One region of the Anaerobacillus sp. 63XJN7_4_ISO-PGPR-S23-413 genome, then DNA from elsewhere that is predicted to be linked to it. Evidence: riboswitches for the same ligand, from Rfam matches in the RefSeq annotation. Region 1 holds a riboswitch; each other region holds the start of a gene.
The links. Region 1 has a riboswitch for S-adenosylmethionine ahead of metK (methionine adenosyltransferase). Riboswitches for the same ligand answer to the same signal wherever they lie in the genome.

Region 2: another riboswitch for S-adenosylmethionine. It lies ahead of AC0VYO_RS17535 (methionine ABC transporter ATP-binding protein); the one in region 1 lies ahead of metK (methionine adenosyltransferase).
Region 3: another riboswitch for S-adenosylmethionine. It lies ahead of AC0VYO_RS07205 (assimilatory sulfite reductase (NADPH) flavoprotein subunit); the one in region 1 lies ahead of metK (methionine adenosyltransferase).
Region 4: another riboswitch for S-adenosylmethionine. It lies ahead of AC0VYO_RS03850 (2,3-diketo-5-methylthiopentyl-1-phosphate enolase); the one in region 1 lies ahead of metK (methionine adenosyltransferase).

The regions. Positions count from the first base shown of each region.
Region 1 covers NZ_CM149688.1:3,134,744-3,142,165, forward strand. Annotated here, with positions in the region: gene AC0VYO_RS16520 (alpha/beta hydrolase) at 1-117, opposite strand, end outside; gene AC0VYO_RS16525 (gamma carbonic anhydrase) at 208-723, shown strand; gene AC0VYO_RS16530 (hypothetical protein) at 794-1,012, shown strand; gene AC0VYO_RS16535 (phosphatase PAP2 family protein) at 1,492-1,977, shown strand; gene AC0VYO_RS16540 (glycosyltransferase family 4 protein) at 1,995-3,140, shown strand; gene AC0VYO_RS16545 (hypothetical protein) at 3,154-3,339, shown strand; gene AC0VYO_RS16550 (MSMEG_1061 family FMN-dependent PPOX-type flavoprotein) at 3,333-3,956, opposite strand; gene metK (methionine adenosyltransferase) at 4,099-5,295, opposite strand; SAM riboswitch class I at 5,504-5,613, opposite strand; gene pckA (phosphoenolpyruvate carboxykinase (ATP)) at 5,967-7,422, shown strand, end outside.
Region 2 covers NZ_CM149688.1:3,344,731-3,352,152, forward strand. Annotated here, with positions in the region: gene AC0VYO_RS17520 (L-lactate dehydrogenase) at 1-254, shown strand, start outside; gene AC0VYO_RS17525 (MetQ/NlpA family ABC transporter substrate-binding protein) at 308-1,147, opposite strand; gene AC0VYO_RS17530 (methionine ABC transporter permease) at 1,171-1,839, opposite strand; gene AC0VYO_RS17535 (methionine ABC transporter ATP-binding protein) at 1,832-2,854, opposite strand; SAM riboswitch class I at 3,034-3,143, opposite strand; gene ilvA (threonine ammonia-lyase) at 3,276-4,286, opposite strand; gene leuD (3-isopropylmalate dehydratase small subunit) at 4,283-4,873, opposite strand; gene leuC (3-isopropylmalate dehydratase large subunit) at 4,889-6,295, opposite strand; gene leuB (3-isopropylmalate dehydrogenase) at 6,323-7,422, opposite strand, start outside.
Region 3 covers NZ_CM149688.1:1,309,314-1,316,735, reverse strand. Annotated here, with positions in the region: gene cysI (assimilatory sulfite reductase (NADPH) hemoprotein subunit) at 1-1,158, opposite strand, end outside; gene AC0VYO_RS07205 (assimilatory sulfite reductase (NADPH) flavoprotein subunit) at 1,183-3,006, opposite strand; SAM riboswitch class I at 3,170-3,281, opposite strand; gene AC0VYO_RS07200 (hypothetical protein) at 3,441-3,818, opposite strand; gene AC0VYO_RS07195 (ABC transporter ATP-binding protein) at 3,874-4,692, opposite strand; gene AC0VYO_RS07190 (MBL fold metallo-hydrolase) at 4,739-5,593, opposite strand; gene AC0VYO_RS07185 (type II secretion system F family protein) at 5,774-6,700, opposite strand; gene AC0VYO_RS07180 (type II secretion system F family protein) at 6,704-7,422, opposite strand, start outside.
Region 4 covers NZ_CM149688.1:694,816-702,237, reverse strand. Annotated here, with positions in the region: gene AC0VYO_RS03880 (ATP-binding protein) at 1-358, shown strand, start outside; gene AC0VYO_RS03875 (alpha/beta fold hydrolase) at 367-1,248, opposite strand; gene AC0VYO_RS03870 (N-acetyltransferase family protein) at 1,360-1,878, shown strand; gene AC0VYO_RS03865 (acireductone dioxygenase) at 1,931-2,464, opposite strand; gene AC0VYO_RS03860 (methylthioribulose 1-phosphate dehydratase) at 2,508-3,131, opposite strand; gene AC0VYO_RS03855 (2-hydroxy-3-keto-5-methylthiopentenyl-1-phosphate phosphatase) at 3,094-3,792, opposite strand; gene AC0VYO_RS03850 (2,3-diketo-5-methylthiopentyl-1-phosphate enolase) at 3,789-4,988, opposite strand; SAM riboswitch class I at 5,083-5,192, opposite strand; gene AC0VYO_RS03845 (aminotransferase class I/II-fold pyridoxal phosphate-dependent enzyme) at 5,276-6,448, opposite strand; gene AC0VYO_RS03840 (carbon-nitrogen family hydrolase) at 6,557-7,339, shown strand.

The sequences.
Region 1 (7,422 bases):
ATGATAGCCTGCTTCAATCCACTTAGAAACGAGCCAATCATACCTTCGATGATGTTCGTTTGCTCCATGAACTAACACAATAACCGCTTTTGGATATTCAGTTTCTTTTATACGCATGGACATTAGCCCCCTTATGTAGGTTCCTTCTTTTTGATACACTACTTTTGGAAAGGATTTCATCTATAATAAATGAAAGTTGGGATTGGAATGCTTTATGCTTATCATGACAAAAAACCAGTGATTCATGAAACGGTCTATATTGCGGATTATACTACCATTACAGGTGATGTGACAATCGGGGAACATAGCAGCGTCTGGTTTAACACGACCATACGTGGAGATGTGGCCCCAACTGAAATTGGAAATAAGGTCAATATTCAAGACAATTGTGTACTTCATCAGAGTCCAAATAAAAAACTCATTCTGGAAGATGGTGTGACGATCGGCCACCAGGTAATCCTTCATAGTAGTATTATTCGCAAAGAGGCACTTATTGGAATGGGTTCCATTATTCTTGATGGAGCTGAGATCGGGGAAGGTTCCTTTATTGGCGCAGGAAGCCTTGTTCCACCAGGTAAGAAAATCCCCCCTCATTCCCTTGCTTTCGGGAGACCTGCAAAGGTTGTTAGAACATTAACAGAGGATGATCGAAAGGATATGAACCGCATTCGAAGAGAATATGTTGAAAAAGCTGCCTATTACAAAGAGCAAAAGCCGCTCTAGAAAGCACGCATATTTATCGCTAGTTTGAGGAAGGTTACCAATACAATCCTAATGGATCGAGGTGGCCTCCGTGTACAAAATGACCATGGTCTTGATCGTGCTCGTCGTCATCACCTTGCTTATAGGGGCATATATGACGTACAGACTCGGACAAAATCAAAAAGGCGAATATGATAATCAAGGGAACGCCAGGGTGAAATCTTCTTTCTTTAGCAATCCGATTTTTCTTGTTTATATCGTCGCAACAGCACTTGCAATCGGTTATGTTATTTACTTCACATTAATTTGAAGAAAAAGATCAGGATGGTATTCCTGGTCTTTTTTCATGGTATTTTGTGTGGTTTTTGAAAACGTTTGGAGCGTTAGAGTGTGGACGATCTTATGTATTTTCTTGAAAGCCATCTATATATTCCAGATCCTGGGTCGCTTCACCTTTCAATTCAAACAAAAGGGGCTTGTTCTAGTTCAAGAGCTCCAATATCTCCGTTTCTAAACGCTCGTCTCCGCTTTTCTTGGCTAGCTGCGACTCGCAGAAACTGCGATATTTCACTCTTTCACCAGAACACAAAGGACGTGTTCTAGTTCAAGAGCTCCAATATCTCCGTTTCTAAACGCTCGTCTCCGCTTTTCATTATACTCTTAACAATTCTTTAAGATTTCTTTAATAGTAGCATTAAATTTCTCGTATAGGATAGAAGTAACACATAGGATGAAGGGGGATTCTTTTTGAGTAAAGTGGTTGGGTGGCTTTATGAGCGTGAGTGTACGATGTTTCGGTTTGTGAATTTAACGTGTCATTCAAGGTATCTTACTTCTATTTTTGGATTTGTTACGCATGCGGGTGGTGCTCGGGCAACGATTTTAAGTACACTTTTGTTGATGTTCCTGTTACCTGCTCCTTTAAAGATATGGGCGTTTCAAGCTGCGCTTGCCCTTGCTGTCAGTCATATACCTGTTCAATTTATTAAAAAGCATTATCCAAGACACAGGCCATATCTCGCTCTACCTGAAACAAAGATACTCGTATACCCTCTAAAAGATCATTCTTTTCCATCAGGACATACAACGGCTATTTTTTCTGTGCTTACACCGTTTATCTTTCATATTCCTTCACTAGCTATTCCCTTAATGGCTCTTGGGAGTCTAGTTGCCATATCGCGGATTTACTTAGGTCATCATTATCCTTCTGACGTTCTTGTTGGTTTTATACTTGGTGGCGGATCCGGTATTCTTTCAACTTTCATCCTAAGCTGAAAAAGGGAGGGCTATTCATGAAACTTGCACTTTTTACTGACACTTACTATCCACAGGTTAACGGAGTATCTCGCACTCTTGGTAAACTAACCAGGTATATGGACCGTCAGCAGGTTGATTATATGCTTTTTGCTCCTAACTGTCAGAAAGATGATGACCTTTTCTCAAGTAATATCCACCGCTTTACCAGTATGAAGTTTTTCCTTTATCCCGAATGTCGCATTGCCCTTCCTAACGTAAGTCTTATCCGCAACCAACTTAAAGATTTTCAACCGGACCTTCTTCATGTCGCGACACCTTTTAATATTGGCATGTGCGGACTACATTACGGAAAGAAAAATAACATACCTATGGTTGCTTCATACCACACTAATTTTGATGACTATTTAAAGCATTACCACCTTGAATGGTTCTCTCCTTTTATGTGGAAATACTTAACCTGGTTTCATCAACCATTTTCCACTACCTTTATTCCTTCCAATGAAACGCGCAATCGATTAAAAGGAAGAGGTTTTAAGAACCTCAAGCTTTGGAGAAGAGGCGTCGATTGCGAACAATATTCTCCGATTAGAAAAAATCACTCGCTACGTGAACGATATAATATTCAGGAGAAGTATATTCTTTTATTTGTTAGTCGACTCGCTCCAGAAAAAAATCTTGAAACGTTACAAAAAATCATGTGGAAGTTACCAGAACAGCTGAAACAACAAACAAGATGGCTGATTGTTGGTGATGGACCAGCCCTCCCTCATATTCAAGAAAACGTCCCTAACAACGTCACTTTCACTGGTTATAGAGAAGGGAAAGAATTAGCAGAGCTATACGCTACTTCAGATCTTTTCATCTTTCCATCAGCTACTGAAACATTTGGAAATGTCGCATTGGAGTCACTTGCCTCCGGGACCCCTGTTATCGCTGCAAATGCTGGAGGGTTATCCGACGTTGTCACTGGAGAAAGAAACGGTCTTTTCTGCTCTCCGTATAAAGAAGACGAATATATCCACGCTATCAATCGTCTCTTATCAGATGATACCGAACGGAGAATGATGGGTTATGAAGGACGTCGTTATGCACTTACTCAATCATGGGATGCGATCTTCGGACGATTAGTAGAGGATTATGAGAAAACAATTGGAATTAAAAGATTAGCTCGATATGCTTAGAAAGGAGAAAAAAATGATTCTTACTGTATTTGGGATTAACGAAATCGGCTTAACTGCACCTTCTATCTTCGCAACACATGGTCACAACTTGTACGCGCTAGATGAAATGCAAAAAATAGCAAATACGTATGATCTCATTTACTGCTCCATTGTTCAACCAAACATACACAAAGGTTTGGGCTCGATTTCTGTTCAATAAAGACGTTTAGTGTAACTTTCTTTCAACGATTCAATCACTTTTTCTTCGCCTATTTTTGCATGATCAGATAGCATTCTGGCAGCTGGGGCGAGCCCCTCAGTACTCGGCCATCGTTCAGGTTCAAAAAGATATGATCGTTTAAAGGCTTTGGCACAATGAATGTAGCATTCCTTTACTTCTACTCCAATACCTAACAAAGGCGTTTTCCCCTTATATTCACACTGCTCTAGCAGCGTTTTATCTTTTACAATCAAGGCCTTCCCATTAATACGCAACGCTTCTTCTCGGCCGGGAATCATCAGCAGCAAACCGATATTTGGGTTTTCTAATAAATTGATCAATGAGTCCATTCGTTTATTTCCCGGTCTTTCCGGTATCAATAAATGATGATCATCTAGAACCTGAATAAACCCCGGTGCATCGCCTCTTGGCGAAACATCACCACCCGTACTTGATTGGGTGGCAATCGTAATAAATGGTGTACGGCATATGAACTCTTTACAGTGTTTATCAAGAAAAGATATGACTTTGTTTGCAGCCAATTTACTCGGTATTCCTGCCATGTCTTTTAGTTCATTCACATCGGTCACGGTTTCTCCGAATATACTAGTATTCACACATTACACTCCTCCATTTTTTCTTCCATTTTATCACAACACCCATCTATTTTATGATAATTCAATACAATATAACGGATGTCAAAAAGGATGATAGAGCAAAAAAAAGAAGCCAAAATATTTTTGGCTTCTTAGAAATTAATTAAATTCCGGCACCCTGTTTAAGGGATTCTGCACGATCTGTTTGTTCCCATGGAAGGTCAATATCAGTACGTCCAAAATGTCCATACGCAGCTGTTTGCTTATAAATGGGACGTCTAAGATCAAGCATCTTTATAATGCCTGCTGGACGAAGATCGAAGTTCTCTCTTACTAGCTCTACAAGACTTTCCTCAGACACTTTTCCTGTGCCAAATGTATCAATAGCAATTGATACTGGCTGAGCAACCCCAATAGCGTAAGCAAGTTGAACTTCACAACGATCTGTTAGACCCGCTGCCACAAGGTTCTTAGCAACATAACGAGCAGCATATGCCGCAGAACGGTCTACTTTCGTAGCATCCTTACCTGAGAAAGCACCGCCACCGTGACGCGCATAACCGCCGTAAGTATCAACAATGATTTTTCTTCCTGTTAAACCTGCGTCACCCTGCGGTCCACCGATAACAAAGCGTCCTGTTGGGTTGATGAAGTATTTTGTTTCTTCATCAATTAATTCAGCAGGAACAACCGGCTTCACAACGTGTTCTTTGATGTTACGTTGAATTTGTTCAAGTGAAATTTCAGGATGATGCTGTGTAGAAACAACAATGGTATCAACGCGAACCGGCTTACCAGCTTCATCGTATTCCACTGTTACTTGTGTTTTACCATCAGGACGAAGATAAGGAAGAATTTCTTCTTTTCTTACTTCACTCAAACGACGCGCTAGTTTATGCGCAAGAGAAATCGGAAGCGGCATTAATTCCGCTGTTTCATTACAAGCGTAACCAAACATAAGCCCCTGGTCACCTGCACCAATTGCATCGATTTCATCATCTGACATCGTACCTTCACGTGCTTCAAGAGCAACGTTTACACCTGCAGCGATGTCTGCAGACTGTTCATCAATAGATGAAAGAACAGCACATGTTTCAGCATCAAATCCGTATTTCGCACGTGTATAGCCGATCGTTTGAATCGTCTCACGAACCACTTTCGGAATATCAACATAGTGTGATGTTGTAATTTCACCGGAAACTAGAACAAGACCAGTTGTTACTGTAGTTTCACAGGCAACGCGCGCATTTGGATCATGCGCAAGAATATCATCCAGAATGGCATCGGAAATCTGATCTGAAATTTTATCAGGATGCCCCTCTGTTACTGACTCAGAAGTAAACAAACGACGATTACTCACTCAAGTACCTCCTTAAGGATTGGATCCTATCTAATTATGTTGTAATGGATACGGTACTCATTTCCCTATTACCCTGTGCCGAAACGAGAGAACGAATTCAATTTCTTATCGTCTTACCTTTTTTTATAGCGTCATCAATCTCAACGACATTAAAAAAGCCCTTCCCTACAATCAGAGGGAAAAGGAGCTGATATCTCATGCCTTTCGCCTCTTATCTTCCAAGACTATCGTCTTGCAGGTTAGCACCTTAATCCTGTTGTATAGGAGTTGGTTGCTGAGCTTCATCGGGCCTGTCCCTCCGCCTGCTCGGGATAAGAGTATCCATTCTCGACATATAATAACGCACATGAAAGGATGTGTCAATGAAGAAAAGCGGAAGCGCCCGTTTAGCTTCGACAAGCGCTGGAGCCCTCCGAAAAGAACACGGGCTTTGTGTTCGAATTCAAGGGCGAAGCGACCGAACCACTACCCTAATCCTTTAGCCATAAAATAATCACTTCCTATATAATGGCGACAGGATTTCAACCTAAAGAAATAGTCATTCACCCATTTTTCACTTTTTATGCAAAAAATACATAGATTAGTATAGAATAATTGAATGAATGTGTTATACTATTTTTGAGTTAAACAAGTCAATCAACGAAATCTTTAAAAAAGGATGGGTTTAACGTATGAAAACAGCTTCCTTCTCCTCACCGTTATTGGATGCGATATTAAATAAGAATAATCCACATGTGAATTTATCAGTGTCTGAACTGGTTGAACATTCACTATTTAAAAACGAAGGGCAACTATCAGCTACAGGAGCTCTTCGCGTAGAAACCGGAAAATATACAGGACGTTCTCCTGGGGACAAGTTCATTGTAAAGGAAGATTCCGTAAAGAACAAAGTGAACTGGGAAACAAACCAACCTATTTCCGAAAAAAGTTTTGAAAACCTTTACACAAAGGTGTTGAACTATCTCGGTGAGAAAAAGGGACTTTATGTGTTTAAAGGATTTGCTGGTGCTGACCAGTCATCAAGACTACCCATTCAGGTTATTAATGAATATGCCTGGCATAACCTTTTCGCCCACCAGCTGTTCATCCGTCCGAATGAATCAGAGTTAAAAGAACATGACGCTGAATTCACTGTCATTTCTGCACCTGGTTTTCAAGCTGATCCAGAAGTGGATGGCACAAATTCAGAAACATTTATTATTATCTCCTTTGAGAAACGAACCGTCTTAATTGGTGGAACAGAATATGCTGGAGAAATTAAAAAGTCTATTTTCACCGTTATGAACTACTTATTACCAGAGCGAAATATTCTTTCAATGCACTGCTCTGCTAACGTAGGTAAAGAGGGGGATGTTGCTCTATTTTTCGGTTTATCTGGAACTGGAAAGACAACGCTCTCAGCAGATGCTCATCGATCTCTTATCGGTGATGATGAACACGGATGGTCTATGAATGGTGTCTTTAATATTGAAGGTGGATGCTACGCTAAGTGCATCAACTTATCAAAAGAAAAAGAACCTGAAATCTGGGATGCAATTCGCTTTGGAACGGTTCTTGAGAACGTTATGATGGATAACGGCTCGCGTGAACCAGACTACGATAACACTAGTCTAACTGAAAATACTCGCGCTGCCTATCCGATTGACGCCATACCTAATATTGCAATTCCTAGCGTTGCCGGACATCCCAACACGATTATTTTCTTAACGGCAGATGCATTTGGCGTCCTTCCTCCAATTAGCAAACTGACCAAGGAACAAGCCATGTTTCATTTCCTATCAGGTTACACGAGCAAGTTAGCCGGAACAGAAAGAGGCGTCACTTCACCAGAAGCCACTTTCTCTACATGCTTTGGTGCACCGTTCTTGCCATTACCTGCCCATCGCTATGCAGAAATGCTCGGCGAGAAAATTATGGAGCATGATGTTCAAGTCTTCCTCGTAAATACCGGATGGTCTGGGGGCGGTTATGGTGTCGGAGAGCGCATGAAGCTTTCATATACTAGAGCGATGATCCAGGCGGCTTTAAATGGAGAACTTGATCGTATCGAAACAGTAACAGACCCTATTTTCGGATTGCATATTCCTTCTCATTGTCCAGGTGTTCCAGCAGAAGTATTGCAGCCAA
Region 2 (7,422 bases), 210 kb from region 1:
ACTACGGTATCGCAATGGGCCTCGTACGGTTAACAAGAGCAATTATTCGAAATGAAAACTCTATTCTTACCATCTCTACGTTACTTGAAGGCGAATATGGTTTAGATGATTTGTATATTGGCGTACCCGCGATTGTAAATAACAACGGCATTCGTGAAATTATTGAACTTGACCTTGATCAAACCGAGCTAGACCAATTGCACCATTCTGCAAAAACGTTAAAAGAAGCGATGAAGCCAGTTTTCCAACATTAAAATAATTAAAAAAAGGTCCTCCGTCGTTTTGGCGGAGAACCTTTTTTTCTTTCTTATTCGTCTACTGGTACAACAGCGCCATCGTATTCTTCTTCAATAAAACTCTGAATTTCATCAGAATGAAGAACTTCTACTAACGCCTTGATCGCTTCATTGTCTTCGTCACCTTTGTTTACTGTAATCACATTCACATATGGTGAGTCTGAATCTTCAAGTGCGATGGCATCTTCTTGAGGATTAAGCCCTGCATCAATCGCATAGTTTGTATTGATCATCACTGCATCACCTTCACCTTGCTGGTAAATCTGCGGAAGCAGTGAAGCCTCAACATCTGTTTTGAAATCAATATTCTTAGGGTTTTCAGCAATATCTTCAACCGTTGCATCTGAAGCCTTTACGCCTTCTTTTAATGTGATAAGACCCTGTGCTTCAAGTAATGAGAGCATACGTCCATGGTCAGAAACAGAGTTACTCATTATGATCTGAGCACCATCAGGAAGCTCATCTAAGCTCTTGTAATCCTGAGAGTAAACACCGATTGGCTCGATATGAATGCCTCCAGCATTCACGAAGTCATAATTATCGTTTTCTTCCATTTGCAAGTCCATATAAGGAATTGTTTGGAAATAGTTTGCATCTAATTCACCATTTGCAAGCGTCTTATTAGGTAGAATATAATCCTGGAATGTTTTAATTTCAAGCTCTATTCCTTTTTCCTCTAACATCGGCTTAGCTTCTTCAAGAATTTCAGCATGGGGGATGTTTGAGGCACCTACTACGATTTTCTTCGAATCTTCACTGTCACCAGAACCTTCGCTGCTTCCGCCATTATTCCCACACGCAGCAAGCACTGCAAGAGCAAGAACTACGATTAGCGATAAAAACTTTTTCATCATAATCTCTCCTTTTCTCCTCATTATCTTTTGTCTATTACTCGTGTTGCAATGTCTCCACAAACCTGAAGAATCGCAACAATTACTAATATCAATACTGTTGCAACAAGTGTCACATCAGGATTATTCCTTTGGAAACCTTCAAGATAAGCTAGGTTTCCGAGACCCCCTGCGCCTACAACACCAGCCATAGCGGTGTAGCTTACAAGAGCTATCGCCGTCACAGTAATCCCTGAAATAAGGGCTGGCATTGCTTCTGGTAGAAGCACTTTAAAAATAATCGAACCATTGGATGCTCCCATTGACTGAGAAGCTTCAATGACCCCTTTATCTACTTCACGTAAAGCAATTTCAACCATTCTCGCATAAAATGGCGCCGCTCCTGCAATAAGGGCTGGAAGGGCAGCATTAGCACCTAGCATCGTCCCTATAATGTAAACCGAAAGAGGGATCAGCAAGATAATCAAAATGATAAATGGTATGGAGCGAAATAAGTTCACGACTCCGGCAATAATACTATTCACAAATTTGTTTTCCCATATGTTCCCTCTACCTGTTAGAAACAACAATAAACCAAGGAGGATTCCGAGAATAAACGTTGCCAGAACCGAAATTGCCGTCATGTACGCTGTTTGTAGAGTGGCTTCCCACATAGATTCCCACCTGACGTTAGGAAATAACGATTCAGTCATTCGTAATCACCTCCGCTTTAACACCTTGGGCCTGCACATAATTCAAGGCCTTTTCTACCACAGCTGGTTCCCCTTTAAGGAACACAGAAAGTTTTCCATAAGGACCATCCTGTGTATGAGAAATCTTCCCTTGAATAATGTTGACTTCCACATCAAATTCACGAATCAACTCTGTCACAAGTGGTGAACCTGTTTTTCCTTTCACAAAAGTAAACTGAACAAGTTCTCCATCCTGACTCGTTGCCAGATGTGCAATCGATTCCTTCATTTCTTCAGGCTCGCTTAGCTGATTAACAAAGTCTTTCGTAATCTCTTCCTGCGGATGGTGGAAAACTTCAAGGACAGAACCATTCTCCACTACTCGTCCATTCTCCATAACGGCTACACGATGGCAAATTTTGCGTATGACGTGCATTTCATGCGTGATGAGGACAATCGTTAGGCCAAGTTTCTGATTAATTTCAGTCAGAAGTTCTAGAATGCTATCCGTCGTTTTAGGATCTAAAGCAGAAGTAGCTTCATCACAAAGCAAAACCTTTGGATTGTTAGCAAGTGCTCTCGCAATTCCCACTCGCTGCTTTTGTCCACCACTTAGCTGTGAAGGATAAGCTCCTTCCCTACCTTCGAGTCCAACAAGGTTAATTAATTCATCAACACGCTTCATTCTCTTTTCTTTCGGAACACCTGATATTTCAAGAGGAAAGGCGATGTTATCACGTACCGTTCTTGACCAGAGAATATTAAAATGCTGGAAAATCATACCGATTTCCTGTCTTGCTGCACGAAGATCTTTCCCATTAAGAGAAGATAGATTATTACCAGCCACTGTGACTGTCCCATCAGTAGGTCTCTCAAGAAGGTTAAGCATTCGAATTAGCGTACTTTTCCCAGCACCACTGTAGCCAATAACACCAAATATTTCGCCTTTTTTGACTTCAAGGTTAACATCCTTAACGGCTTCCACCTTCCCGGATTTCGAAAAGAAGGTCTTATTAATGCCTTTAAGCTCAATCACATGTCTCACATCCTTTATGCATTTGCATGATCAGCTACCTGAAAAAGGACTTCAGTCCCATGCCTTTGTTCTTTATTTCTGTGCACTTAGAAGCCTAATTCGCTTATCACTTTGTATAGTAAAGTAAAAAAATGCCCTTCTGCTTTGAGCAGAAAGGCATTTGATAAATCGATGTCTTCCTCTCATTTCTCAAAGCAGTCGCTTTGCAGGAATTGGCACCTTTTCAAACGAGTCGTTTGACGGTTGCCGGGCTTCATAGGGCCAGTCCCTCCACCTCTCTGAATAAGAGATATATAGTTGTAATTACTTTACTGTGGTTAAGTGCTAAATGAATTCTAGCATGGTACTTTATGAGTGTCAATTACTGAGCAAAAAGTCGGAATAATCTAAAATATATACTTTGAATCCCATTAGAAAACCATCAGCTTATTCGCCTGATGGTTTTCGCTCGTTGAGAAAGTTGTTTATAAAGGGATATTTTCGCAAGATCCGCATTCCCTCCACTAACAACAACACCAATTCTCTTACCTTCTAAACGATTTGACTTGCATAAGACAGCAGCTATCGATGCAGCACCCGCACCTTCTACAAGCGTTTTGTGTCTCTCAAGCATAAAGACAATCGCTGCAGCAATTTCTTCTTCTGACACGGTTAGCATATCATCAACAAGCTCTTCAATAATTGGAAAAGTTAATTTTCCAGCTTCTTTCACAGAAATACCGTCTGCAATCGATTTGACAGATTGAAGGACAAGAGGACCAGTACCTTTAAATCGATTCCATGTCGCAGATGCTTCAGAAGCCTGGACTCCGATGATTTTCACGTGAGGAAAGAACGACTTAATCGCCATCGCCATTCCAGCTAACAATCCTCCACCTCCAACAGGTACGAGAATCGTATCTAAGTCAGGACATTGTTGCATCATTTCGAGTGCAACCGTTCCCTGTCCTGCCATTACTTCAGGATCATCGAAAGCATGAACGAATGTGGCCCCTTTCTCAACACGCTCACGATCCGCTCCACTAAACGCTTCGTTATACGATTCTCCTTCAAGAACAACCTCTGCTCCATAAGATCGCGTCGCATCAATTTTGCTTGTCGGTGTATGGACGGGCATATAAATCTTAGCTTTAATTCCACGCTCTCTAGCAGAAAGCGCCACTCCCTGAGCATGGTTTCCAGCCGATGCAGCAACAATCCCTCGCGCTGCCTCAATATCCGTTAGCGACGCAACTTTGTTATAGGCACCTCGAAGTTTGAAGGAACCCGTTCGTTGAAGGTTTTCCATCTTCATGAAGACATCTTTATTTGTATAATCATTAAGCGTTGTCGACTGCTGAAGCGGGGTCCTGTGGACGGCTTCCAGCAAATTCTCCATTGCTTTTACGACATGAACGTTATATTTCTCCTGGTAATTCCCAACGTCATTCACTCTCCTACAAGTTGTTTTTCTTCATATAATTTAATTTTATCTTCGAGAGATAAAGTTCGAGACACTTCATCCCATCCATTTAACAGCATTTCTTTCCAATAAGGATCGATCTCGAACGACGCATTTAGTCCTTCTCCATCAATTACTTGCTGTTTACTTAGGTCTACGCTAAGTTCGTATCCATCCTTTGCTTTTTGAAAAAGCTCCGAGATCGTTTCTTGATCAAGAGCGATAGGAAGTATACCGTTTTTTACACAGTTGTTATAAAAGATATCAGCAAAGCTTGTCGCAATGACAATTCGAAACCCATAATCTAGAAGGGCCCATGGAGCATGTTCTCTTGATGAACCACACCCAAAGTTTTTACCCGACACTAGAATAGAAGCATGCTGGTATTGTTGTTCGTTCAAATTAAAATCTTCACGCGGTTGACCATCATCATCAAACCGCCAATTGTAAAAAAGAAACTGACCAAAGCCTTGCCGTTCAATTCTCTTTAAAAACTGCTTCGGAATAATTTGATCTGTATCTACGTTAACCTGCTCAAGGGGATAAACGATCCCTTTGTATTTATTAATCGGTTCCAGGACGTCTCACTCCTTTTACACTACAAGAGGTTTTATTTTTCTAGCGTCTGTAAATCGGCCTTCAATGGCAGCAGCTGCAGCCATAGCTGGGCTGACAAGATGTGTTCTAGCGCCATTCCCCTGACGCCCTTCAAAATTACGGTTAGATGTAGACGCGCAGCGCTCGCCTGGTGGAACAATGTCATCATTCATCGCAAGACACATGCTACATCCTGCTTCTCGCCACTCAAACCCAGCTTCTTTAAAGATCGTATCTAACCCTTCTGCTTCAGCTGCATCCTTCACTGATTTAGATCCAGGTACTACGAGAGCTGTCACACCTTCATGAACTTTTCGACCACGAACAATATCAGCAGCTGAGCGCAGATCACTTAATCGTGAATTCGTACACGATCCGATGAAAACATATTGAATATCTATATTCTGAATAGGCGTTCCCGGTTTAAGATCCATATAGGCAAGTGCTTGCTTAATTGCTTTTTGGTCACCTGGATCTGCATAATCCTCAGGGAAAGGAACGCGAGCATAAACAGAAGATCCCATTGAAGGGTTCGTCCCCCATGTTACTTGTGGCTCGATTTCGTCAGCTCCAATTTCGAGCACTTCATCATACGTTGCCCCTGGATCAGATGCGAGCTCTTTCCACTCAGCAACAGCTCGATCAAAATCTTCTGGAACATGTCTTTTTCCTTTTAAATAGGAAAAGGTAGTCTCATCTGGGCTAATAAGCCCTGCTTTTGCGCCAGCTTCAATTGACATGTTACAAACAGTCATACGTTCTTCCATTGTCATATTTCGAATCGCTTCGCCTGTGTACTCCACAACCGCGCCAGTACCTGCATTAACACCAAATTTAGCAATAACAGCAAGAATTAAATCTTTAGCGGTCACCCCAGAACCAAGGCGTCCGTTCACACGTATTTCAATTGTTTTGGGTCTTGATTGCCATAGCGTTTGAGTAGAAAGAACATGCTCTACTTCACTCGTTCCAATCCCAAAGGCAAGGGCACCAAACGCCCCATGTGTTGAGGTATGACTGTCACCACAAACGATCGTTTTTCCTGGCTGCGTTAAGCCCAGCTCAGGACCAATGACGTGAACAATCCCTTGATCTGGATGATTAATATCGGCGATTTCCACTCCAAATTCATGACAGTTCTCTTCAAGCTTCTCCATTTGAACTTTTGATACAGGGTCATTAATAATATGACGTGCAATGGTTGGAACGTTGTGGTCCATAGTAGCAAAGGTTAAATCTGGTCTTCTTACACTTCTATTATTCATCCGCAGACCCTCAAAGGCCTGCGGAGAAGTCACTTCATGAACAAGATGCAAGTCTATATATAGGAGATCCGGGCTACCTTCTTCTTCATGCACAACGTGTTTATCCCAAATCTTTTCAATAATCGTTTTCGGCTCCACACCCATCCTCCTCTTACCTGTTTGTCATTAAGCGTATGCTTCCATGATGCCTGCTGTAGCATCCGCTTCTTCTAATTGATAAATCACTTTCTTGATCATAGCGTCTGTCCCAAGAGCTTTCGGCGAGCCATTTGCAAGATCATTCGTATAATATCCGGCATCAAGTACTTCTTTCACAGCCTTTTCGATTGACTCCGCTTCTTCATTCATATCGAATGAATACTTCAGCATCATTGCACTTGATAAAATCATCGCCAGTGGATTCGCAAGATTTTTCCCTGCGATGTCTGGCGCTGAACCGTGTACTGGTTCATACATTCCAAAACCGTCGCTACGAAGACTTGCGGAAGGCAACATTCCAAGTGATCCTGTGATCATCGAGGCTTCATCGCTCAAAATATCTCCAAATAGATTCTCAGTTACAATAACATCAAAGTGAGCCGGGTTTTGAACCAGTTTCATTGCTGCCGCATCGACAAGCATATGCTCCACTTCTACTTCAGGATAATTCTTCGCTTTTTCTTCAACGATTTCTCTCCACATTCGGCTTGATTCTAGAACGTTCGCTTTATCTACGCTTGTTAATTTCTTGTTTCGCTTACTTGCAGCTTCAAATCCCTGATCCACAATACGTTCGATTTCTTCTCTTGTGTAACGAAGCGTATCAACAACTTCTTTCCCATTTTGACGACGCTCACTCGGAGTACCGAAGTACAAACCACCCGTTAATTCGCGAACAATTAACATATCCACACCTTTAATCCGATCCGGTTTAAGTGGAGATGCATCTAATAGACTTTCAAATGCCGTCACAGGACGAAGGTTCGCAAACAAGCCTAGTTCTTTTCGAATACCAAGAAGACCTCGTTCAGGACGAAGATGGCCAGGAAGAGTTTCCCACTTAGGACCACCGACAGCACCTAGTAGAACAGCATCGCTTTCCCTACAGATGCGCAGTGTTTCATCTGGTAGTGGCGAGCCATCCTCATCAATAGCAGCCCCTCCAATTCTTCCCTGTTGAAATTCAAACGTATGGCCAAATCGATCTGCCACGGCATTTAGAACTTTCATCGTTCCTTCCATTACTTCTTTACCAATTCCATCACCGGGTAATACCGCAACTTTTC
Region 3 (7,422 bases), 1.8 Mb from region 1:
TCCTTCGTGAACCTTTGCAATTTCACGAAGCCCTGTCATAATCTGATAATCTTCTAAATCCACAATACGACCATTTTGGATAAAGAGCGTTAAATGCCATTTGCCGTCACCCTTCACCCATCCATAGCGATCACCATTATGATCGAAGTGATAAGAACGAGCTTCTTCTAGTTCATAGCCCAGTCTATTATTCAATTCGTTCCGAACCCAGTCGAGTCCTCTTCGATCGATCGTATATTTGAAACGAGCGTTCTTCCGCTCTGACCGATTGCCATAATCCCGCTGAATTGTAATGATTTTCTCAGCAACATCAACAATCTTTTCGGGTGTACAAAATCCAATCATTCGGGATAGCTGAGGATACGTACTTGTGTCTCCATGCGTCATACCCATGCCGCCGCCTACCGCGACATTAAATCCTTGTAGCTTGCCATCTTCAAGAATCGCAATAAAGCCAAGATCTTGTGAGAAAATATCCACATCGTTTGATGGAGGGACAGCGACCCCAATCTTAAACTTTCTTGGCAAGTAATGTGGGCCATACATCGGCTCAATTTCCTCTTCTTTTCGATCAAGCACTTTTTCTTCATCTAACCAGATTTCATGGTACGCTCTCGTTCTCGGTAAGAGATCATCGCTTAACTTCCGTGCCCATCCATGCACCTCGGCATGAATATCAGATTGATAGGGATTGGCATTACACATCACATTCCGATTCACGTCACCGCATGCCGCAAGAGAATCCATCAGAACCTGGTCCATTGCCTGAATGCTTTTTTTCATATTCCACTTTAAGATCCCATGCATTTGGAACGTTTGGCGCGTCGTTAGCTTTAACGTCCCATTTCCGTATTGATTCGCAAGATCATCCATTACTAGCCATTGCTCTGGGTTAGCTACTCCACCAGGTAGTCGCACTCGAACCATAAACTGATAAGCTGGTTCAAGCTTCTGCTGTTTTCGCTCCTGACGAATATCGCGATCATCTTGCATATAGCTCCCATGAAATTTTAATAGTTTTGTATCTGCGTCTGGGATGGAAGCGGTGATGGGATCCGCAAAGCTTTTCACAAGCGATCCGCGTAAGTAATCACTTTCGTCTTTGATTTTCTCCATTTCACTCGGTTTGCCGTCTTCTGTTACCGTCTTTTTCGACATGATCAATCTCCTTCCCTGATGCGCTTAGTACACATCGCGCTGGTAGCGTTTCGCGTTACGTAGATCTGCAAGATAAGCTTCTGCTTCTGACTCACTGAAATTCCCCTGTTGCTCTAAGATGTTAACGAGTGCCACGTGAACGTCTTTTGCCATATACTTTTCATCTCCACATACGTAGACGTGCGCACCCTCTTGCAGCCACTCGTATAGTTCTTTACTTCGCTCGAGCATGCGGTGCTGAACATACACTTTCTCTTCTGAATCACGAGAAAACGCCACGTCCATACGAGAAAGCACCCCATCTTTCAACCACTTCTGCCATTCGACTTGATAAAGAAAGTCTGTGACAAAATGCTGTTCACCAAAGAATAGCCACGTTTCTCCACTTGCGCCACTTTCTTCTCGCTCTTGTAAGAATGCCCGGTACGGCGCTACGCCAGTACCTGCGCCTATCATAATGATAGGGGTGTCAGGATGATCCGGAAGTCTAAAGTTTTGATTTCGCTGCACAAATATTGGGAGTGTATCCCCCGCTTGTGAGCGCTCTGCGCATTGGCCAGAGCATACGCCCGTACGAGCTCGACCATGTGCATCATACCTTAGTGCCCCAATTGTGAGATGAACTTCATCTGGATTTGCGTTTGAACTGCTTGCGATCGAATAAAGACGAACCGGAATTTTGCGCAGAACGTTTACGAACTCCTGTGCCGAGACGGTCCACGGTCCGTAGTCCTTCACCAAATCAATTAAATCTCTACCGTAAAGGTATGTTCTTAGTTCTTCGCCTTCCGCTTCAACCATGCGCTTAAGCTCAAAACTTGATGTCAGCTCTGCAATCTTCTTGAGCAATGGCTTTGTGAGACTCGTAATCTCATATGTTTTCGTTAAAGCTTCTTCAAGTGGCTGAACGTCACCCTTTTTGTTCACCATAACCTGTTCTTCTCGCTTCCAGTTCAGTTCATCGATTAGCTGACGGACAAGAGCAGTATCATTCTCCGGGTAAATACCAAGGCTATCACCCGGCTCATAATCAAGGTTCGATCCTTCAAGATCAAGCTCAATGTGCCGTGTTTCTTTATTCGATCCACGTCCATTCAAATTAACATTCTCAAGAATTTCGGCTTTGAATGGATTCGTTCTGGAATACGTCTGATTCGACTCATCAGGTTTTGTTTCAGAAGTCGATTCTCTCGTAGACTGATCTTCTTTCAATACTCCCGTCACGCCTTCGAACCACTCTTCTGCCGGCTCTTCGAAATCAAGATCACAATCTACACGAGGATAGAGCCTTGTTGCACCTAATTCTTCAAAGCGCTTGTCAAAATCTTTCCCGGTTTGGCAGAAAAATTCATAGGAGCTATCACCAAGTGATAAGACTGAGAATCTGAGACCATCTAATTCAGGGGCTCTCTTACTTTGAACAAAGTCATGGAAGCTTAACGCATTATCAGGAGGATCGCCATCTCCGTGGGTGCTTGTAATCAATAATAAATCTTCTACTTTTTTAAGCGACTTTGGCTTAAAATCATCAAGCGATGAAAGGGTAACGTTGTATTTCTCGTTTTCCAATCGCTCAAAGAAAGATTCCGCTAGTGACTGACAATTGCCAGTATGTGAGCCATAGAGAATCGTAAGCTCACGTGTTTTTGCTTCTTGTTTAGAGAATGCTTCTGAAGCAGAAACACCTTGAGCAACCGTCTCAGTAGCTGCCGCAGCTTCAGAGCTACCTGGTACGGAAAGGTATCCGCTCAGCCATATTTTCTGCGTCTGATTTAATGTTGGTAAGAGACGATTTAAAAGCTCCGATTGTTCTTTGTCAAAAGGGCTATTCACAACCTGTAACTGCAATACAATCCACCTCACAATACTCAAATTTAATTCAATGTAATGAAAGTAGTTTACTCGGAATTAATAGCAAATAAATTCGTCTGCATTCCCCCTAACCCATTCAACACAAAAAACCTCTCTTCTCAAAACATAAGAAGAAAGGTTTGTAAGTACGAAGCCAGTCTTCTTATCTTTCAGGATAAACCTGCTGGATTTGGCACAGTATGAGATGAAGGATCATCTCATCGGTTGCCGAAGCTTCATAGGGCCAGTCCCTCCACCTCTCTTGATAAGAAATGTTGCTATCAAATTGTATATGACAATGATTGGTTCAAATGTTATCTCGTGATCGAATAAAAGTCAATATATTATTAGAAAATTATCATCATTCAATTAACTAAATGCTGCTAACACCAGCAATCTTCATGAAAAATAATCCAAATGATTCAGGTCTTTTATCCCTGCCGTTGTCCCTCTTGTATCCTATTCCGAATGCGCATGAAATCAATCGTATTCGCCATGACAAGAGATAGAATCATAAGAATCATCAACCAACTGGAGTAGTCAAAAGGCAGCACCAACAAGAGAAAAGCTATGAAAGAAAAAACGCAGGAGCGAATGACATGATCTTTAAATGTGACGTTAACTTTTTTCCCACGTTTCCATTTCAACAAGTTCACCGCAATACCAAATATCGATAGAAGCATGCATATGACATACGCCCAGAGTGGAAGGTCGTAATCCACTATAAAAATGGTAGACGATAGAAACAGCGTCAATACCGTATATCGAATCGCAATTTCTTTATGGGTTAGCGAAGCAAAATCCTTCAATACATACCTCCTTTTGACGATGAACGAATTTGGCCATTTTTGAGATACACGGTCCTTATGCAGATGGATAAGCTGGCTTCATCTCATTTGAAATCACCTGAACCCAAGGTCGCTCTCTGTTCCACGTCACTTCTAAAGGGACGCCCATACTTTTACTAAGATGTTCAGCTGTTAACACATCTTTCTTCTTGCCATTCACTGCAATTCGACCATTTTCCATAATCATAGCGTGAGTGAATACGGGACAAATCTCCTCAATATGATGAGTGATATACAATATGGTTGGACCCTCTTCCTCTTTTCCAAGGCGTTCAACCTGAGCTAATAACTGTTCGCGTGAATACAGATCAAGTCCGTTGCACGGTTCATCTAGAATAAGAAGCTTTGGCGAAGACATCAAAGCTCTCGCTATCAGGACTTTCTGCTTCTCACCTTGAGAGCAAATTCGAAAAGGTTTACCGCGTAAATGAGCAATCCCCCATTCCTGCATCATCTTCATCGCTTGCGATTCTTCCTGTTCCGTCACCTGCTCATAAAGTCCAGCTGAGGCAAACTTCCCGCTAATCACAACATCTGTCACTTCCTGCATCGGAGAGATACGCTCAGTGAAAGCGTTGCTCACCCAGCCAATAGATTTTCTAAGTTCACTCAAATCAGTTTTTCCAAGACGATACCCCAATACTTCAACGACGGGATCATAGCGAAGCAGTGGCCAGATAGAGCCGTGAATTAACTGAAGTAGTGTCGTTTTACCTGATCCATTTAATCCGATAATGGCCTGATGCTGGCCTTTCTCTACGGAAAAAGAAATATCGGATAAAATCATCTGTTTCTCACGTGTGTAATAAGCATTTTCCACATGAATGATTGCCATACACCCCACTCCGTTCTTTGAAGAAAGTCATTCCAACTAGCGCTTTTTACATCGTATACCCGTTAGCAAATTCTTGAATCACTTCAAGCTCCTCTTCGCGTGAGTCTCTGCCAACGTTATGCTCATACAACTTTTGCATACGTGTAACATCACCATTGCACTCCTCAGTAATAGAAGCAACAGCACGTAAAAGGTTCACTTCGTTCTTAAAATCCTCCTTAGAGATTGCCTCCCCGTGTGATAAGATGAACCATTCTGCCTCAAAGCTTTCTAACTGATCAAGCAGTCGATTTGTTATGTTAACAGTGTAGTTGACTTTTTCTGAAAAAATATCAGGATAAAAGCAGTCTCCAAGAAAAAGGATTTTCTCTTCCTTCATATAAATCACAACCGAATCAGCCGCGTGATCGCCCCCAACAGGCTGAAGAATACACGTGACACCACCAAGATCAATCTCCATTTTCTCACCAAACGTTACATCTGGTAGCGTAATCGTAATGTCTCGAGAATCCACAAATTCCTTCTTGATCGCATTTGCACAAAATTCAATTTCAGTGCCTTCTTTCACCCGCTCATCCAACTCATCATCAGACCATCCTAATGGAATAAGCTTACTAATTTCCTCTTTCGTCTGATGCGAGGATAAGGAGACAGCATCTCTAAGCGCCGATAGTCCAAAGATATGATCCCAATGCCAATGAGTGAGCGCGACCATGTCCGGTTCCTTGAATCCTTTTTCCGATAGTTCTTTTAGAAAATAACGAGCATGGTCCTCTGAATTCCCAGCATCGATCATCAGAGACTTTCTATCTCCAATCACCATTCCTAGAATCGGTCGGTCCGTTTCGGAAACTGGTGTTTGATAGTAAAAGCGATTGCCAATTTGTTTAATCTGTTGCATTTATTGTCCTCCTTAAAATACAAACCTCGATGAAATTTCTTATTTCCATTTTATCATTTTGAAGTTTTGTATTCGTATTTTTTCTACTACATACAAAAAATAGACACCTCCAAATGGAAGCGTCGTTTAGGAAAGGTGATTTTTTTGCATTGCAGTAGAAATGGAGGTGTTCGTCTTCTCTTAACCAAAGCCATCCACGACGATCTTCACTACCATCGGTCCAAGGATAATGATAAAGAGAGGTGGAAAAATAAAGAGAACCATAGGTATGAGCATTTTCACTGGAGCTTTCATCGCTTGCTCGCGTGCTCGTTCACGTCTCTGTTCACGAATGCGTGCCGTAATATTTTTAATAACTTTTGACATTCCGATTCCAAGATGATCGGCTTGAATAATCGACATCATCACACTTTGAAAATAATCTGAAGGAACACGTTTTTTCAGATTATAAAATGCTTCTCGTCGCGATTTCCCTCGCTTCATCTCATCTAATGCCTGACTAAACTCATCCGCAAGTGGGCCAGACTTTCTTGCACATACATTTTTGATCGCCCCTTCAAGTCCTACGCCTGCTTCAAGAAGTAGACTTACCATATCAAAGAAATCGGACATTTCCATATCGATTATTTTAACGCGCTGCGTTTTTTTCTTCGCTAGGTAAAACAAAGGATATCGATAAAATAAGAAAACAACCCCAAGTGCTAATACAAGTGTCATAGAAGCATTTCCATCCGTCACAGGCACCATAAGCAAGTAAGTTAAGAACCCTCCACCGATGCTGAGAAGAAGTTGAATAAGTCGGAATTCAACTGCCGAACGGTTTCCATATCCAGCCTCATGGAGGAGCATATCTAACTTCTTTCGATCCTTTCTTGCAAATGTTTTACTCACCTGTTCAATACCCATTCCCCAATATTTACGAAGTAGTGGATGGTAAGATCCACTTTCTCTTTTTTCGGTTTTACGTTGAATTTTTTCTTCCTTGCCAAAATAGTGCTCAACGCGAGATTCAAGAGCAAGTTCTTTTCGATAAACGGTTTTAAGAAGGGCAGCAATAAACAATACGAAACAAACCATCGTACAAAGCATAAACAGAATAGCAATCATTGGTTACACCTCAATCCGAACAATCTTTTGAATTAAAAACCATCCGATGAATAGTGAAATCGCCCCTGTTACTAGAAGAAACCAGCCCAATGGATAGGTAAGCATTGGTTCAAGGTATTCAGGACTTACAAAATAGAGGTAGATTCCCATCACAAGAGGGAGAGCAGTAATGATCCAGGATGATAACTTTCCTTGTGCCGTCAGCGTCTTTAGTTCTTCGAGAATCCGGATCCTCCCTCGAATAGTATCTTCCATCGTATCCATAAGCTGCGCCAGGTTCCCACCACTTTTACGTTGTGCGAGAATAGCTTGTATAACAACTTCAAGCTCTTTATTTGGTAAACGTTCTAACAGGCTTTGAAACACGGTTTCCATAGGTATACCCATTCCAATTTCACGAACAGTACGATCAAATTCTGGACCAATCGGATCTGGCATTTCCTTCCCAATGAGTTGCATCGTCTGCACGAAACTAAACCCTGCCCTCATCGAGTTGGACATCGTACCAAGCGCCTCAACAAGCTGATAGGATAGTAGCTTGATTCTCTTCTTTGCTTTAATCGTGATATAGATACCAGGAATAATAAAACCGATCAAAAGCGATAGAATGCTAACAAACCATGGTACACCAAGGACATAGAGCAATCCAGCCACTGCCATCGCACTTAAAATGCGAATAACAAAGAACTCTTCTGCTTTTAATGAACTTCCCGATTGTTCAA
Region 4 (7,422 bases), 1.8 Mb from region 1:
GTACCACTCTTCTCTCCCAGAGATTTATTGTGAAAGTAATCAATTAAAACAAGTTTTTATTAATTTGATAAAAAATGCGATGGATGCTATCGGTGAAGAAGGAGAAATTACAATCTCAGCCCGAGAATGTAACGATAAATTACAAATTAGAATCATTGATAATGGTAGCGGAATCACAGATGAAGAGCTTGAGAAACTCGGCTCTCCGTTTTTCACTACCAAAAAGAACGGGACAGGACTTGGGCTTACGATATGCAAACGTATAGTAAAAAAACATAAAGGGAACTTAACTATCGAAAGTAATAAGGGGAAGGGCACGATCATTACGCTCACTTTTCCAAAGGGGGTTGGCAATTAACCCCCCTGTTATTCAGGGCCTTGCGTATGGCCCTTTTGCTTTGTATGCTCCTTTAACCATCTCTCTACCATATATAAAGCTTCTTTAGGTTTTTGCCAATGTAGAACATGACCTGTCTGTGGAATAGCATCAATCCTACATTCCCCTTTCACTTCATTCCGCATCACGTTTGCTGCATGCTTTCTATTAGTTTCATCTGCTACAGGAAGTGTTGCCCTTAGGAGATAGATAGGAACATTTACCATATGAAAAATTTCTTTGCATGGTTCTTGATAGAGGGACTTCATAATCGCTCTTACTGTACTACCACTAGCCCTTAAGGCTACGCCATTTTTCCTTTCCTCCATATCCCTATGTACCATTTGCTCTAAATACTTGCTCCACCTTCCGATTTCCATTTTCTTCTTTTGTTCATATTCTTCCAATTTTATGTAATGATTTTCTACCACCCATTGAGACATTTGTTCAAGAAGTTCTTCAAGCGTTAGTGACGGATCATCAGAAGAATGAAGATAACCACCATCAATCATCACGATACCTTTTACCATTTTAGAGAATTGACTACTATAATGAAGTGCCAGGGCAGCTCCCCACGAATGCCCAATGAGCCAGACTGGTACGTCACTTAATGATGTACCAACCTTATGAAGCCACTCTGTTAGAAATTCAAAAGAATAACTCTTATCTTCATTAAATGGAGGCGTCTCACCATGGCCTGGTAGATCAATCGAGATTAAATGAAAGTAATCCTTAAGACCTTCTGCCATCTCACTAAAACCAAGTGCATTGTTCGTTAAACCGTGAAGAAGAATGACAGTTGGCTGACTCCTATCTCCCCATTCAAAACCATGAACATAACTGCCATCTATTTCTATTATGATTTTTTTCATTTCACTTTTCCTTTAAACTATGACTTACTTCATATATTCGACTAGCAGGATTCATTCCCTCTCTCTCGAAATGAGTCTGATAGGAAAATCAAATTGAGATGGAGGTAATCAATGGAAATCAGAAAAGCGGTCGTAGATGATGCTTTAGCGATAGCAAATGTTCATGTAAACAGCTGGAGAACGACTTACCGTACGCTTATCTCAGAAGACTATTTGAATTCATTAGACGTTCAAATACGCGAGGCTCGTTGGCGGAAAGGAATTGAAAATGGAAGTATTATCCTTGTGGCAGTCGAAGAAGGGGAAATAATAGGATTTGCGAATGGCGGAAAAAACAGATCAGCTGCTTACAAATTCGATGGAGAACTTTATGCGATATACCTTCTTGAAGAAGCACAGGGAAAGGGAGTTGGCAAACAACTCCTGTGCTCGGTAGCTAAACATCTTAGAAGCGAATCTTATCAGTCTATGCTTGTTTGGGTACTGAACGGAAACCCAGCTTCTCAATTCTACGAAAGTTTTCATCCACTTCAAATTGCCGTGGAAGAAACAGAAATTGCAGGTAAGACATTTAAAGAAACCGGATTTGGTTGGAAAGACCTGAATGAATTAATTGGATTTTGTAGCTAAAGGTATTGAAGAAACATCAAAAATGATGGCCGTGATTGCTCACGGCCCTTTTTCACTTCACACTTTCTTTTTCTTCATATGGATGGGCTACCCATCCTGATGGATCGATGAAAAGGCGAACGGCTACAACTTGCCGATCATCCATTAATGTAAAGAAGTGTGGTGTATCAACCGGTACAGAAATCACGTCACCCGGATCGAGCTCAACATCAAAATACCCCACGCTACCTTTAATGATAAAAATCCCATGTCCCGCCGTTATCGCTCTTACTTCGTCCTCAGTATGCACATGAACCTGTTCAAACTTTTTCAGAATCTTATCAAGATCAGGCGTTTGTTCAGAAAGTGCCACCACATCCCAGCTTCCATATCCATTTCGCTTAGCTAGAGAACGAATGTCATCATCAAATACACTCAGAATTTCATTTTTCTGTTCCTCTGTAACATGACAATTTCCCTTAAGAGACGTCGGTAGCTTCTCAACATCCCAGTGTTCATATAACACTCCTTCATTCTGAAGAAATGCCTCTACTCGATCTTGACCATCAATAACTTCATTTGTATTTCGTATTTTAATTACTGCCATTAATGCTTCCTCCTTTTTTGTTAAGCTAATGAAACTTTGTTGATTAACTTACAATTGCTTGAAAGCTTCGTAACTTAAGATGATATTCAAAAAGGAATTCAAATGCTTCCAGATATTTTTTTGCTTCAAAACCATTACGTCCCCATACCGTAATCCCATGGTTTCGCATCAAAATGGCTTTCGTGTCATTCTTAAGCACGTGCACCACATCATGAGCTAGTAGAGAAAGATCAGCTGAATTATCGATAATCGGTACTGTCACTTTGTCATTCTGTCCCCATAAACCAAAAGCTTTAACTAACTCAAGTCCTTGAAACGTAACTTCTCCTTCTCCCGCAAAAAGTTCAGATATAACATTATTTTCAACTGTATGCACGTGTAAGCAACAGCCTGCATCTGTCTTTGAATAGATCGCCTGATGAATAATGGTCTCTGCTGATGGTTTCAATAGAGTCTCTTCAATCGGCTTCCCTTGTCTATCCACTAGAATGAAATCTTCTTTTGTTCGTTTTCTTTTATCCTTTCCACTAGCCGTTACTAAAAATTGAAGCGGCGAATCACTTACCTTAATTGAAAGATTTCCACTTGTTCCACGGAACCAATCTCTTGCTGCTAATTCATCTTTAATATCAGCAAGTTCGTTCCATCGATTCTCCACTTGGCACATGATTCTTCCCCCTTTCTTCAGTTAACTTTTCGACGATATCATCAAACGTTTCAAATAAAACGGCTGGAATGCCAAGTTCTTGACACTTCTCCGCTAAAAAGTCTCTAGCAAACACAAAATCTGCTTGCTTTGAAGCTTCTAAATCGGTAATAGAATCTCCAATCACAATTTTTCGGTTAGCCTTTTTATCAAAACGATTTAATATACCTGGCTTGCAACAACCGCAATCTTTCGTACAATCGTCTCCACAGGCATACGGCCAAGTTATTGAGATGGTATCAGTAGTAAAATCACTGCCATTACAGAAGATATTTTCTTCTGGAATACCGTATGGCTTAAGAAGAGGGTAAATAAAGAAATCGATCCCTCCACTGACGATATAGAGCTCGATCCCTTCTTGCCTCGTGTAGTCTACGAATTCGCTAAAACCCTGTCTGATTTCAGTTGTAGCTACTAAATAATCGAGTAATTCCTGTTTCAATTTGGAAGGGATTAAGTGAAACATCCTTCCGACCCCTTCACGAATGGAAATATTTTGAGCGAGCACATCATCTTTTATTTGCTCCCACTCTTTCGGAGCAAATCGTTTCATCAGGGAAACGATATTATCACTTTTCGTAATGGTGCCATCAAAATCGCAAAAAATAATCGGCTGCTTCATCGCACTACCTCCCCGCTCCCCCACTTTGTAAGAGCCTGATGAAGTTCCTCACTATTTTGAGAGGCCTGTTCAAGAGGTTGCTCTGTTAAAACAGCTTGAATGGCATCTCGGAAAGCTTTTCCGCCTGCAGCTGCTCCACCGGGATGCCCGTGCACCCCGCCTCCCGCATTAATAACACTGTCTATACCGAAATCTTTTATAAGGTACGGTACTAGTCCAGGATGAATGCCCGCTGAAGGAACAGGGAATGTTCTTTTCAGCTTATTATTTCTCGTTAAGGCTTCTGCTGTTGCGAGCGCCTCTCTTCGATCAAGCGCTACACTCCCATAAGGCGAAGGGAAAAGGGAAAAGTCTGCCCCAGCAGTTCGAAGCAACTTTCCAAGTAATAGGGAGTAACTTACCCCATGTGTGCTTGAGGCAGCCATTGCACCAGAGAATGCAGGGTGTGCCATGATTGGAACCGGAATATCCGGGTCCTCTGAAAGTGATTGCAATGCATCTAGTCCATATGTAAAAACATTAAACAGAAGCGCATCTGCTCCTAATTCCACAGCAAGCTTTGCTCGATTACTGAGGTTTGCCGTTCTTCCTGTTAAATTCACTGCGTAACGCGTTCGCTTTCCTGTCAATTCAGCCGTTTCATCCAGCATTTTTCGTAAGGCGGGTACTCGCTTTTCAAGAGGGGTTAACTCATTTTCAAAAAGGATTTCATCGTCCTTCACAAAATCGACTCGACCAAGCGCCTGCTGTTTCATTTGTTCCTGCAATTCGCCTAACGGTTTTCCAATAACTCCTTTGAAAATACTCATAACGAGCGGTCGATCGTATACTTCTGTAAGATTTCGAATACCGTCTATTCCATATGCTGGACCTGGGAATTGATTTAGTAACCCTGCAGAGAACTCTAAATCAACCAGCTTAATTTCACCATCAAGTGAAAGCTTACCGATGACTGTTGTTAAAATCGCAGGTAGATCCGCACTGAAATTGATGGTGGGGTAAGCAATCGCGATGATGCCCTTTTCCCCTTTTTCCTCTACGTGAACGACTTCACCCTTATGCTTCTTTAACTGCTTTTTTTCTAATAACGGTAGATTGGTCCAAGTCCCAATCGTTAATCCAAGGGCGATCGCTTCAGCGCGCTTAGATAATTGTTGGTCATTCTTAACAAGGTAAGTTGCCACAAGATGACTCATCATGCTCATTCCTTTCCATCGCGCTAGTCCTCAATCTTTGATCATACAAAAAAGACCCCTTCACGAGGAAGAGGTCGTTATCACCATGCTCTTCCTCTTATCTTCCAGCTTTTGCTGCGAGAATTAGCACCGTGTCTTCAAGTAACCTTGAAAATCGGTTGCCGGGCTTCAAAGGGCTCGTCCCTCCACCTCTCTGGATAAGAGTATGCAACTATTCGTTTAAGTAATTGATTCGAATTATGCCAGACGTAGGAAATCCTGTCAATCTATTTTTTTACTTTTCTGAATCAAAAGAGATTAAGAGAATTAATTCGTTCAACTGCCTCCCTGAGTTTCTCTTCGGAAGTTAATAAGCCTACTCTCACATAGCCTTCCCCATACTCTCCAAAGCCGTTCCCAGGCGCAACTACAATTTGAACATTCTCAAGCAAGTAGTCCGCAAATCCCTCTGAAGTAAATGATTCAGGTACTTTTAACCAGGAAAAAAATGACCCCGCAGGAGAAGTTACATCCCAGCCAATATCGTGAAGCCCCTGTATCAATACATTCCGTCTAGATTCGTACGTTTGGCGAAGGTTCTCAACACATTCCTGTGAACCTAGTAAGGCTTCTGCAGCTGCTTCTTGCACTGCACTAAACAAACTAACGTAGAAATGATCCTGAAGCAGGTTGATGCTTTCCACTACAGATGGGTTTCCGACAGCGAACCCAACACGCCATCCTGCCATATTATACGTTTTGGAAAGAGTATAAATCTCAATTCCCACATCTTTAGCACCTTCTGTTTCCAAAAAGCTTTTAGGACGTTCTCCATCGAATCCGATCGCTCCATAAGCAAAATCATGAACGACACAGATGTCATTGGCATCCGCAAACCTAACCGTTTCATCAAAAAAGCTTTTCGTTGCTACAGCAGCGGTAGGATTGTTTGGATAATTTAAAAACATGAGCTTTGCTTTTGCAAGAGCACTCTCTGGGATCGCGCTATAATCAGGCAGAAAATCATTTTGTTCAAGTAACGGCATCATCTGCATATCCGCTTCAGCCATTGCAACTCCAGACCAATAATCAGGATAGCCAGGATCTGGCACGAGCGCCACGTCACTTTTATTTAACAAACATTGACTGACTTCTACAAGGCCAGCTTTTCCACCAAAGAGGACGGCTACCTCTTTCTCCGGATCAAGCTCAACACCAAACTCTCGCTTATAGAATTCAGCCGCGGCTTGTTTCAGAAAAGGCTGCCCCCTAAATGGCGGATACTTGTGGTATGCAGGGTTTTCAGCTGCCTGCTGCAAAGACTCGATAATATGTGCAGGCGTCGGCTGGTCAGGATTTCCTTGGCCAAGGTTAATAATGTCATATCCCGCCTCTACATAACGGTTCACTTTTCCAGCAAGCTTCGCAAAAAATTGTTCTGGTAAACGTTTAAGTGCATCTGAAGTTTGAAATTGTTTCAAATGGAATCACATCCTGTTAAAATTTTCGAGAAATTCTAATAAGTTATGTTATCTTGGATACACAACCATGTAAAGGTCAATTTCTAAACATGTAAGGAGGACAAATCAATGAAAAACCTTGCCCTGTTGCAATTTGATATTGCTTTTGGCAATCCAGAAAAGAATTTCTCTAAAGTTGAAGAGCTTGTTTCTAAGGCGGTGAGTGACAAACTAGATATTATCGTTTTACCAGAATTGTGGTCCACAGGTTATGATTTATCTCGTCTTGATGAAATTGGAGATACTGATGCAGAAAAGTCGATTGCTTTTCTATCTCGCCTCGCCAAAAAAAACGACGTAAATATTGTCGGGGGCTCCATCGCTAAGCATCATAACGGCGAAGTAACGAACACCATGCTTGTGTTCAATCGAGATGGGCAGCTCGTTCATGAGTATAGCAAAGCGCACCTGTTTCGTTTAATGAATGAAGAGAAATTCCTCGTTTCTGGAAATGAAAAAAGTCATTTTACACTTGAAGAACTCCCATGTGCCGGGTTCATTTGTTATGATATTCGCTTTCCTGAGTGGCTTCGCCTTCATGCAGTTGAAGGTGCCCAAGTATTGTTCGTACCAGCAGAATGGCCAAAGCAACGCACCGATCATTGGCGAGCATTACTTATCAGTCGCGCGATTGAAAATCAGTGCTACGTGATTGCTTGTAATCGTGTCGGGGCAGATCCTGATAATACGTTTGGAGGACACTCATTGATAATTGATCCGTGGGGAACAATTATCGCAGAAGCAGGAGAAGAAGAAGTTATTTTAACAGGTTCTATTGACGAAGAGGAAATGTCATCAATCCGGAGTCGCATTCCTATCTTTGAAGATCGACGTCCAGATATTTATAAATAATATTCAAAATATTATTGACAAACATGTTCCTTTCTATGTAACATACATTTCAAGCGAAAAAATTGTAAAATAATTTCATAAAC